Regions from separate parts of the Massilia violaceinigra genome, predicted to be linked through region 2. Evidence: predicted binding sites of a transcription regulator. Region 2 holds the regulator's gene; each other region holds the start of a gene.
What was found. The regulator sigma-54, encoded in region 2, starts transcription at its own class of promoters, with help from an activator protein. The targets are predictions, from matches to a motif close to TGGCANGNAANCTGCTTT.
Positions count from the first base shown of each region.

Region 1: a site for sigma-54 is predicted at 1,118-1,135, ahead of CR152_RS11135 (pilin). Genes of this name have one in related genera too.
Region 3: a site for sigma-54 is predicted at 2,097-2,114, ahead of prpB (methylisocitrate lyase). Genes of this name have one in related genera too.

Region 1 covers NZ_CP024608.1:2,455,391-2,458,668, forward strand. Annotated here, with positions in the region: gene CR152_RS11130 (pilin) at 1-320, shown strand, start outside; gene CR152_RS11135 (pilin) at 1,190-1,615, shown strand; gene istB (IS21-like element helper ATPase IstB) at 2,197-2,982, opposite strand; partial or broken gene istA (IS21 family transposase) at 2,979-3,278, opposite strand, start outside.
Region 2 covers NZ_CP024608.1:1,052,410-1,055,687, forward strand. Annotated here, with positions in the region: gene lptA (lipopolysaccharide transport periplasmic protein LptA) at 1-312, shown strand, start outside; gene lptB (LPS export ABC transporter ATP-binding protein) at 312-1,067, shown strand; gene CR152_RS04855 (RNA polymerase factor sigma-54) at 1,070-2,545, shown strand; gene CR152_RS04860 (hypothetical protein) at 2,568-3,278, opposite strand, start outside.
Region 3 covers NZ_CP024608.1:7,232,254-7,235,531, forward strand. Annotated here, with positions in the region: gene prpC (bifunctional 2-methylcitrate synthase/citrate synthase) at 1-1,134, opposite strand, end outside; gene prpB (methylisocitrate lyase) at 1,166-2,050, opposite strand; gene prpR (propionate catabolism operon regulatory protein PrpR) at 2,279-3,278, shown strand, end outside.

The DNA.
Region 1 (3,278 bases), 1.4 Mb from region 2:
CGTACCAAGACTATGTTGCCAAGTCGCAAGTTGCCGCTTCCCTGGCTGAAATCACCCCAGGTAAAGTCCAAGTAGAAACCAAACTGGCTGAAGGCACTGCTGTTGCCGCTCCTACCGACATCGGCATCGCCGCCGTCACCAAGCGTTGCTCCGCAGTCGCCGCAGCGGTTGCTGTGACCGGCGCTGGTAGCATCGAGTGCACGATGATCGGCAATTCCGACGTTACGGGCAAAACCATCAAGTGGGCCCGCGTTGCTACCGGCGCATGGGCATGCACCTCGAGCGCTGATCCGAAATTCGTACCAAAAGAATGCAAATAATCAAGTTTCATATTGGTTAGCATAAAATGCCTCTGGCGGCTTCCGCCAGGGGCATTGCAGCAGTACTGTGAACGACCAGACGTACTAAACGACATCGCCGGGCCGCTTCAACTGTCCGAAAGCGCGTCAACAAACCTCTGCAATTTCAGCCTGTACCTGCTTCGCGATCGAGCGTATCACAGGTAATTTGATATATGCCTCACGTGCCTCCCACATCTTCCATAAGTGCAGCGATGTCGGTGTCCTTAGTCCGCAGTGCCAGATTTACGTCCGCACCCGTTTGCGTGGTCTGGTTGCTGGATAAAGCGCTCGACCATTCCACAATTCATGCTTGACCGCCAATGACATCATGGACGCGGATCGCAGCTTGTTGCTCAGTTCTTCGGCGACGATGCCATGCTGCCGCTATCAGATGCTGGCTCGCAGCTCGTTGGATTTTTAAGCGAGCTTTGAGCGCCGCGCCAACAGATCGGCATGCAGCTATTGCAAGTGGGGGGGGGCGGGACTACTGACGCGGTTTGATTTTATTGGCCTGCCTGCGGAAAATAACTTAACTCGCCAATACCTTACCCGCTCAGCGCAATCAGTTGCACCGTTCGCGGTCGTGTCTCGCTGGATGCCGATCTCCCGACGACATGGAGACGAGGGAGCGCCACCGCGCATCGCCGTGCATCAAAAGATGTCAAACGACAAAAAATGGCACTCCAAATTGGCAAAATTTGTCAATATTGTAATTCGAAGTGCCACTATTTCGCCCAAATTCTTCAGTTTTGCGCCAAAACCCGTCGTGATCGACGTGGCACAGCATTTGCTTATACTTAAGTACGGATCAGCAGTTCCGAAAAATTTCCCAACTAGGAGTAGTAAAAATGAAATCCATGAAAATGATGAAAAAAGCGCAAGCCGGTTTTACCCTGATCGAACTGATGATCGTTGTTGCAATTATCGGTATCTTGGCTGCTGTTGCACTGCCAGCGTACCAGGACTATGTTGCCAAATCGCAAGTTGCTGCTTCCCTGGCTGAAATCACCCCAGGTAAAGTACAAGTAGAAACCAAACTGGCTGAAGGCACTGCTGTTGCCGCTCCTACCGACGTCGGTATCGCCGCCGTCACCAAACGTTGCTCCGCAATTGCCGCAGCGGTTGCTGTGACCGGCGCTGGTAGCATCGAGTGCACGATGATCGGCAATTCCGACGTTACGGGCAAGACCATCAAGTGGGCCCGCGTTGCTACCGGCGCATGGGCATGCACCTCGAGCGCTGACCCGAAATTCGTACCAAAAGAATGCAAATAATCTAGTTTTTATTGGTTAGCATGATGTGCCCCTGGCGTAGTTTGCCGGGGGCATTTTACAAGCAGCAATACGCTGATCGACTCAGCGTACGAAACAACGTCTCCCAGGCCGCTTCGAGTTTCCGAAGACGCGCTGAACAAGCCCTCTGCAATTCCAGCGTATTGCCCTGCACAATTGAACCTATCCCAGCGAGCGTGAACGCGCGTCACCTGCCTCCCAGGGTTCCGTTACCCTAAAAGTATAACGATGTCGGCAACTACGGTCAGTAGTGCCTGATTTGCGTCCGCGCCAAGACTTGCGTCGGCCGTATTACGCCTGTGTAAAACGCTCGACCATATTCCTAAGTCCATGTTGGTTTGCCAGCGCGACGGGGAATGCCGATTCACAGCTTGCTGCTCAGTTCCTCGGCTGCGATGCCATGCCTGCCACTGCACATCCGGGCTCGCAGGTTGTTGGATTCTCAACGCGCCCAAGCGAATCCACGCCAAACAGCATGCTGCCTTAGCGCATTCGGAGCTGGTTGGCGTCAACTATCTTGGCCGGTCGGCGTCAATTATCTTGGCCGGTGAAGCGAGTTGTTGTTAATCCGTCTTTTCCTTCAATTTCTTGCCAGCGGTAGTGTTGGCGGTCGCTGCTGTTCGCCGGCGATAGCTCTCCACATTGAGCTCGAAGATGGTCGAGTGGTGCACGAGTCGGTCCACTGCCGCCAACGTCATGGTGGGCTCCGGAAACACCTGTTCCCAGCCCGAGAATGGCTGGTTGGCGGTCAATGCCAAACTCTTCCGCTCATACCGCGCAGCGATCAACTCGAACAGCACCGATGTCTCTGCCTGGTCGCGCCGGACATAGCTCAGGTCATCAAGGATGAGCAGGTCGAAGCGGTCAAGCCTGGCGATTTCCGCAGGCAAGCGCATCTCCTGACGAGCCACCTGCAGTCGCTGAACCAGATCGCTGGTGCGCGTAAAGTGCACGCGGTAACCGCGGTCGATCAGGCCATAGCCGATGGCGCACACGAGGTGGCTCTTGCCCACGCCTGGTGGCCCGAACAGCAGCAAATTGGATCCCTGATCGATCCAGCCATCGCCCTCGATCAAGGCCGTCACATGGGCCTTCGAAACGGAAGGTACCGTAGTGAAGTCAAAGCTCGACAGCAGCTTGCCCGGCAACAGTTGCGACTCGAGCCGATGCCGCTCAAGACGCCGCGTTTCACGTTCCGCAAGCTCATGCTCCATCACGGCGGCGAGGTAGCGCTCGGCGGGCCAACCCTCTTTGTTGGACTGCGCCGCCAGGTCGGCCCACAGGCGCTTGACGGTAGGTAAGCGCAGCTCGTTGAGGATCAATGGCAGACGCGCTGCGATAGCGCTCATGCGGCCTCCAGCAAGCAGTCGTAACTGGCCAGCGACGGCAGCATCACCGTGACGCTTGGACACTGTGCTTGTCGCGGGGCCATCTCCTGCCTGAGCTCCTCAAGATCCGGCATCTCGCCGCTAACGAGCAGCACTGCCAGGCGCTGCGCCAACGCCGCCTCGCAGCCCTCATTGCCCGCCAAGTCCAGCAGGCCAACCATGAGCCGGCAAGCCTGCGCCTCCGGCAGGGCATCCTTCAAATGCATCCACATCTGCAAGTACTCGGTACGCGGGAACAGGTCGTCGCGCAACACAGA
Region 2 (3,278 bases):
CCCGACTTGTGGGTCGAAGGCCAGGCCCAGCGCATCGAATACGATGAACGCAACGACATGATGAAGCTCTTCTCGCACGCCAAGATCCGCCAGCTGGAAGGCCAGAAGCCAACCAACGAAATCGAGAGCGAATTCATTTCCTACGACAGCCGCAAGGAAGTTTTCCTGGCGCGCAATGACGCCAGCGGCACCAACAAGCCGGGCCAGGGCCAGGGCACGATGGTCATCGCACCGCGCAAGCCGCGCGCGGCACCGGCCACGCCGGCACCGGCGCCAGCGCCGGCCACCACGCCACCGGCGGGAACCCAATGATGGAACCGAAGAATTGCGGCAGCACGCTGATCGTGCGCGGGCTGCAGAAAAGCTATGGCAAGCGCCTGGTCGTGCGCGACGTGTCGCTGCAGGTCGACTGCGGCGAAGTGGTCGGCCTGCTCGGCCCCAACGGCGCTGGCAAGACCACCTCGTTCTACATGATCGTCGGCCTGGTGCCGTCGGATGCGGGTACGATCGATATCAGCGGGGTCGATATTTCGAGCCTGCCGATCCACCGCCGCGCCGCGCTCGGCCTGTCGTACCTGCCGCAGGAAGCGTCGGTGTTCCGCAAGCTGACGGTGGAAGAAAACATCCGCGCCGTGCTGGAACTGCAAAAGGTCGATGGCAAGTCGCTGACCAAGGCCCAGATCAACGAACGCCTGGACACGCTGCTGGCCGACCTGCAGATTGAAAAACTGCGCGAGAACCAGGCCATGTCGCTGTCGGGCGGCGAGCGGCGCCGGGTCGAGATCGCGCGCGCGCTGGCGACCAACCCGCGCTTCGTGCTGCTCGACGAACCGTTCGCCGGGGTCGATCCGATTGCCGTCATCGAGATCCAGCGCATCGTGCGCTTCCTCAAGCAGCGCGGCATCGGGGTTTTGATCACCGACCATAACGTGCGCGAAACGCTTGGTATTTGCGACCGCGCCTACATCATCAACCAGGGTGCGGTGCTCGCCTCCGGTCGACCCGACGACATCATCGCCGATGAATCCGTGCGCCGGGTCTACCTGGGCGAACACTTCCGGATGTAGGCATGAAACAGTCCCTTCAACTACGCACCTCCCAGCACCTCGCCCTCACGCCCCAGCTGCAGCAGTCGATCCGGCTGCTGCAGTTGTCGACCCTGGAACTGCATCAGGAACTGGAGCAGCTGTTAAGCGACAACCCGCTGCTCGAACGGCTCGACGACCCGCTCGATCATTCGGTGCGCCTGCTGGGCGATGGCGCCATCAGCAGCACCTCGACACCGACCGAAGCGGCGCCCGAGCCGGGAGCGCAGGATGCGCCGGCGCCGGCCGAAGGGGAAGGCTTCGAAGGCGGCGACGCGGACAGCCCGGCCAGTAGCAGCGACAACGATGGCGAATGGGGCGACCTCGGTCGCGCCAAGACATCCGACGACGAGGATTCGCGCCCGCAGCTCGAAGCCTCGGCCACCACCTTGCGCGAGCACCTGATGGAGCAGATGCGCGTGACCGTGCTGGAGGCGCGCGACCGCGCGCTGGTCGAACTGATCGTCGACGCCATCGACGACAACGGCTACCTGACCGAATCGCTGGAAGAAATCCAAGAGCGCATGCCGCCCGAGCTGGAGATCGAAATTGAAGAATTGCGCACCGCGCTGGCGCTGCTGCAAAGTTTCGATCCGATTGGCGTGGGCGCGCGCAATGCGTCCGAATGCCTGGCGCTGCAGATCCGGCGTATGCCGGGCGTGGCGCTGGTGACGCGCCGCATGGCGCTGACGATTGTCGAAAACCACCTGACCTGGTTCGCGCAGCGTGAATTCAACAAGCTGAAAAAGGCGCTCGACTGCGACGATGAAGACTTGCGCGAGGCGCAGACCGTGATCCGCCAGTGCAATCCGCACCCGGGCGCGGAGTTCGCGTCGGACGTGTCGGACTACGTGGTGCCGGACGTGATCGTGCGCAAGGCGAAAAACGGCTGGTCGGTGATGCTCAATAACGATGTCATGCCGCGCCTGCGCGTGAACAGCATGTACGCCGCGCTGCTCAAGCAGGGCAAGGGCGAAGGGCAGATGGGCGCGCAGCTGCAGGAAGCGAAGTGGCTGATCAAGAACATGCGCCAGCGCTTCGATACCATCTTGCGGGTGGCCGAAGCCATCGTCGAACGCCAGCGCAATTTCTTCTCGCACGGCGCGGTGGCGATGCGCCCGCTGGTGCTGCGTGAAATCGCCGACACGCTCGGCCTGCACGAGAGTACGATTTCGCGCGTGACCACGCAAAAGTACATGATGACGCCGCACGGCATGTTCGAGCTCAAATATTTTTTCGGCAGCCACGTGGCTACCGAAGCGGGCGGCGAAGCGTCATCGACGGCGATCCGCGCGCTGATCGTGCAGCTGACCAGCGCCGAAGATCCCAAGAGTCCTCTGTCGGACAGCAAGATCGCCGACATGCTGGGCGAGCAGGGCATGGTGATCGCGCGCCGCACGGTCGCCAAGTACCGCGAAGCGCTCAAGATTCCGCCGGTCGCCCTGCGCAAGTGTCTCTAGCCTGCCCGGAACTGCGCGGCGCCTAGAAAAATTCCGGGTGCTCGCGCAGCAGCACCTGCTCGTACTGGTTCACCGCCTTGAACTGTTCCAGCCCCGGCGCCATGCGCCGGCCAGCGTCCCAGCTGCGCCAGGCGCGCGCCATGTCGTAGCTCAGGAACAGCGCATCACCCATATCCTTGTAGGCCCCGGCCAGCGCCGGATTGGCGCGCAACACGCTGGCGTACAGCGGTAGCGCGGCGCGTACGTCGCCCAGCTTGGCGCGCCAATTTGCTTCAAACAGCGCCAGCATGTGCTGCTTGTGTGTGGTGAGCTTGCGCAGTTCCTGCAGCTTGGCGAGCGCCGCCTCCATCTCCGCCTTCCCCTTGGGCCGTATCGCCGCCGCGAACGCGCGCACTTGCGGATCGGCGTTGAGCAGCACCTTCTGCTCCGAGGTCGGCATTTTCATCTGTTCGCCGCTGACAAACGCCAATTCGGACATGCCGAGCATGGCGTCGAAGGCACGCTTGTCGGCGAACGCTTGCGCGATCTCGGTCTCGAAGGCTTGCCTGGCTGCCGCCGTCGGCGGCGCCGCATTCGCCTGCGCCTTGTCGAGCAGCTGATCGAGTTCGTCAGCCGCTGCCGCGCGCGGCTTGTACGGCTTGAGGTCGTAGCTGGCGGGGGCGCTTTGCCTGAGCGCGCTGACCGTGTAAGTGCGCGTCTGGCTGTGGCCGACCTGCTTGTGGTGCATCACGAA
Region 3 (3,278 bases), 6.2 Mb from region 2:
GTCGTCCGGGCCGACGTAGTTTGCGCTCGGGCGGATAATCTTGTTGTCGATGCGCTGCTCGATCACGTGGGCGGCCCAGCCGGAGGTGCGCGAAATCACGAACAGCGGCGTAAACATCGCGGTCGGCACGCCCATCATGTGGTACGACACGGCGGAGAACCAGTCCAGGTTCGGGAACATCTTCTTGACTTCCCACATGACGGTTTCCAGCCGCTCGGCGATGTCGAACATCTTGGTCGAACCGGCGCTTTCGGACAGCGAACGCGCCACTTCCTTGATCACTTTATTGCGCGGGTCGGACACGGTGTAGACCGGGTGGCCGAAGCCGATCACGACTTCCTTGTTGGCGACGCGGTTGCGGATGTCGGCTTCGGCTTCGTCCGGGTTCTCGTAGCGCTTCTGGATATCGAGCGCGACTTCGTTGGCGCCGCCGTGCTTCGGACCGCGCAGCGCGCCGATCGCGCCGGTGATGGCCGAGTGGATGTCGGAACCGGTGCCGGCGATCACGCGCGCGGTGAAGGTCGAAGCATTGAACTCGTGCTCCGCATACAGGATCAGCGAGGTGTGCATCGCCTTGACCCAGGCCTCTGGCGGCTTGACGCCGTGCAGCAGGTGCAGGAAGTGGCCACCGATCGAGTCGTCGTCGGTTTCGGTTTCGATGCGGCGGCCGTTGTGGCTGAAGTGGTACCAGTACAGCAGCATCGAGCCGAAAGACGCCATCAGGCGGTCGGCGATCGAGCGCGCGCCGGGCACATTATGGTCGTCTTTTTCTGGCAGTACGCAGCCGAGGGTGGACACGCCGGTGCGCATCACGTCCATCGGATGGCTCGATGCCGGCAGCGCTTCGAGCGCGCTCTTGACCGCCTGCGGCAGGCCGCGCATCGATTTCAGGTGCGCCTTGTAGCCACGCAGTTCGCCGTCGTTCGGCAGTTTGCCGTGCACCAGCAGGTAGGCGATTTCTTCGAACTCGCAGCTGTCGGCGACGTCGAGGATGTCGTAGCCGCGGTAGTGCAGGTCGTTGCCGGTCTTGCCGACCGAGCACAGTGCAGTGTTACCGGCGGTGACGCCGGACAGCGCGACCGATTTTTTCGGCTTGAATGGAACGGCTTCGGCCGGCGTGGTGATGTCAGTCATGTGAACTCCGCGATTCTTCTGTGTAGTGTGATTACTTTTCTTTACCCTGGGCGAACAGCGAGTCGAGCTTTTGCTCGTACTCGTGGTAGCCAAGGTAGTCGTACAGCTCCATGCGGCTTTGCATGGTCGCGACGACGTTTTTCTGGGTGCCTTCGGCGCGCAGCGTCTTGTAGAAATTCAGGGCCGCCGCGTTCATGGCGCGGTAGGCGCCGCAGCAGTACAGGGCGATATCGACCTTGGCCGAGCGCAGTTCGTCGAGCGTGAACAGGGGCGTCGCGCCGAATTCGGTCAGGTTGGCGAGGATCGGCACCTTGACCGCGTCGCGCACCTGGCTGTACATCTCCAGTTTGGTGATCGCTTCCGGGAAGATCATGTCGGCGCCCGCTTCAACATAAGCGCAGGCGCGGTCGATGGCGGCGTTCAAGCCTTCGACGGCGAGCGAATCGGTGCGCGCCATGATGACGAAGCTTTCGTCATGGCGGGCGTCCACGGCGGCCTTGATGCGGTCGACCATTTCTGCCTTGCTGACGATCTCCTTGCCCGGGCGGTGGCCGCAGCGCTTGGCCGAAACCTGGTCTTCCATGTGCACCGCAGCCACGTCGGCGCGGATCATGTGACGGATCGTGCGCGCGATGTTGAAGGCGCCGCCCCAGCCGGTGTCGATGTCGACCATCAGCGGCAGGCCGCAGGTGTCGGTGATGCGCTGGGCATCGGTAATCACGTCGTCCATGGTGCTGATGCCGAGGTCCGGCATGCCGAGGGAGTTGGCGGCCACGCCGCCACCGGACAGGTACACGGCCTTGTAGCCGGTTTGTTCGGCCATGCGCGCGGTGTAGGCGGTGATGGTGCCGACGACCTGCAATGGGGACTCTTCCTGGACTGCGCGGCGGAACATCGCGCCTCGTGATTCTCTCATTACGTTTCTCCTGGGGATGATGCGTTAAACAGACAACCCTGACAGCATTGCAAGCAGCGTGCCACCGATGCTGAAGGCCCATGAACAGAGAGGGAATGCCGGAAACGGCTTTACATTCAATAGCTTGCGATAAATCAAAACGAGCCTATCGGAAATAGTGCTAGACAAGCATGTTTCACGCGTGTTTCATCGTGAAACATCGAAACACGAATACGGTACAATTGAAACATGTCCTATTCTTCCCGCACTGCTGGCGAGGCCCACGACAAGCCGGTCATCTGGACCGTTTCCGTGTCGCGCCTGTCCGACCTTTTTCGCGACATCACGCTCGAATACGACCACCTGGCGGCGATCGAGCCCGTCAACCTTGGCTTCGACGACGCCGCCCGCCATATCCGCGAGCGCATGGCCAACGAACGCTGCGACGTGGTGATCGCGGCCGGCTCGAACGCGGCTTACCTGAAAGGCCGCGTGTCGGTGCCGGTGGTGATCGCCAAGGCCAGCGGTTTCGACATGATGCAGGCGCTGGCGCGCGCGCGCCGCGTATCGGCGCGTATCGGCGTCATCACCTACCAGCAGCAGCTGCCCGAACTGGCCGAATTCGCCGGCACGTTCGGCTTTTCCATCGCGCAGCGCACCTACGTCACCGAAGAAGACGCGCGCGCCCAGATCAACGACCTGAAAGCGGCCGGGATCGAGGCGATCGTCGGCGCGGGCCTGATCACCGACCTGGCCGAGGAAGCGGGACTGACCGGCGTATTCGTGTATTCGGCCGCGTCGATCCGCCAGGCCTTCGACGATGCGCTCGAACTGGCGCGCCTGACCCAGCTCGAATCGAACAGCGGCCGGCGTCCGGTGGTCGCCGACACCTTGCGTACCCGGCATGGCCTGAACGATTTGCGTGGCGAATCGCAAGCGATGGAGACCGTACGCCAGGCGGTGGTCCTGTATGCGCGCTCGCCCGCCACGGTGCTGATCCAGGGCGAAACCGGCACCGGCAAGGAGCTGGTGGCGCAGGCGATTCACCGCGAAAGCCCGCGCAGCCTGGGTGCAAACCGGCCGTTCGTGGCCATCAACTGCGGCGCGGTGGCCGAGTCGCTGCTGGAATCGGAACTGTTCGGACACGAGGAAGGTGCGTTCACCGGCGCGCGCCGCGGCGGCCACGCGGGCTTGTTCGAAGCAGCCAACCGCGGCACGCTGTTCCTCGACGAGATCGGCGAAATGCCGC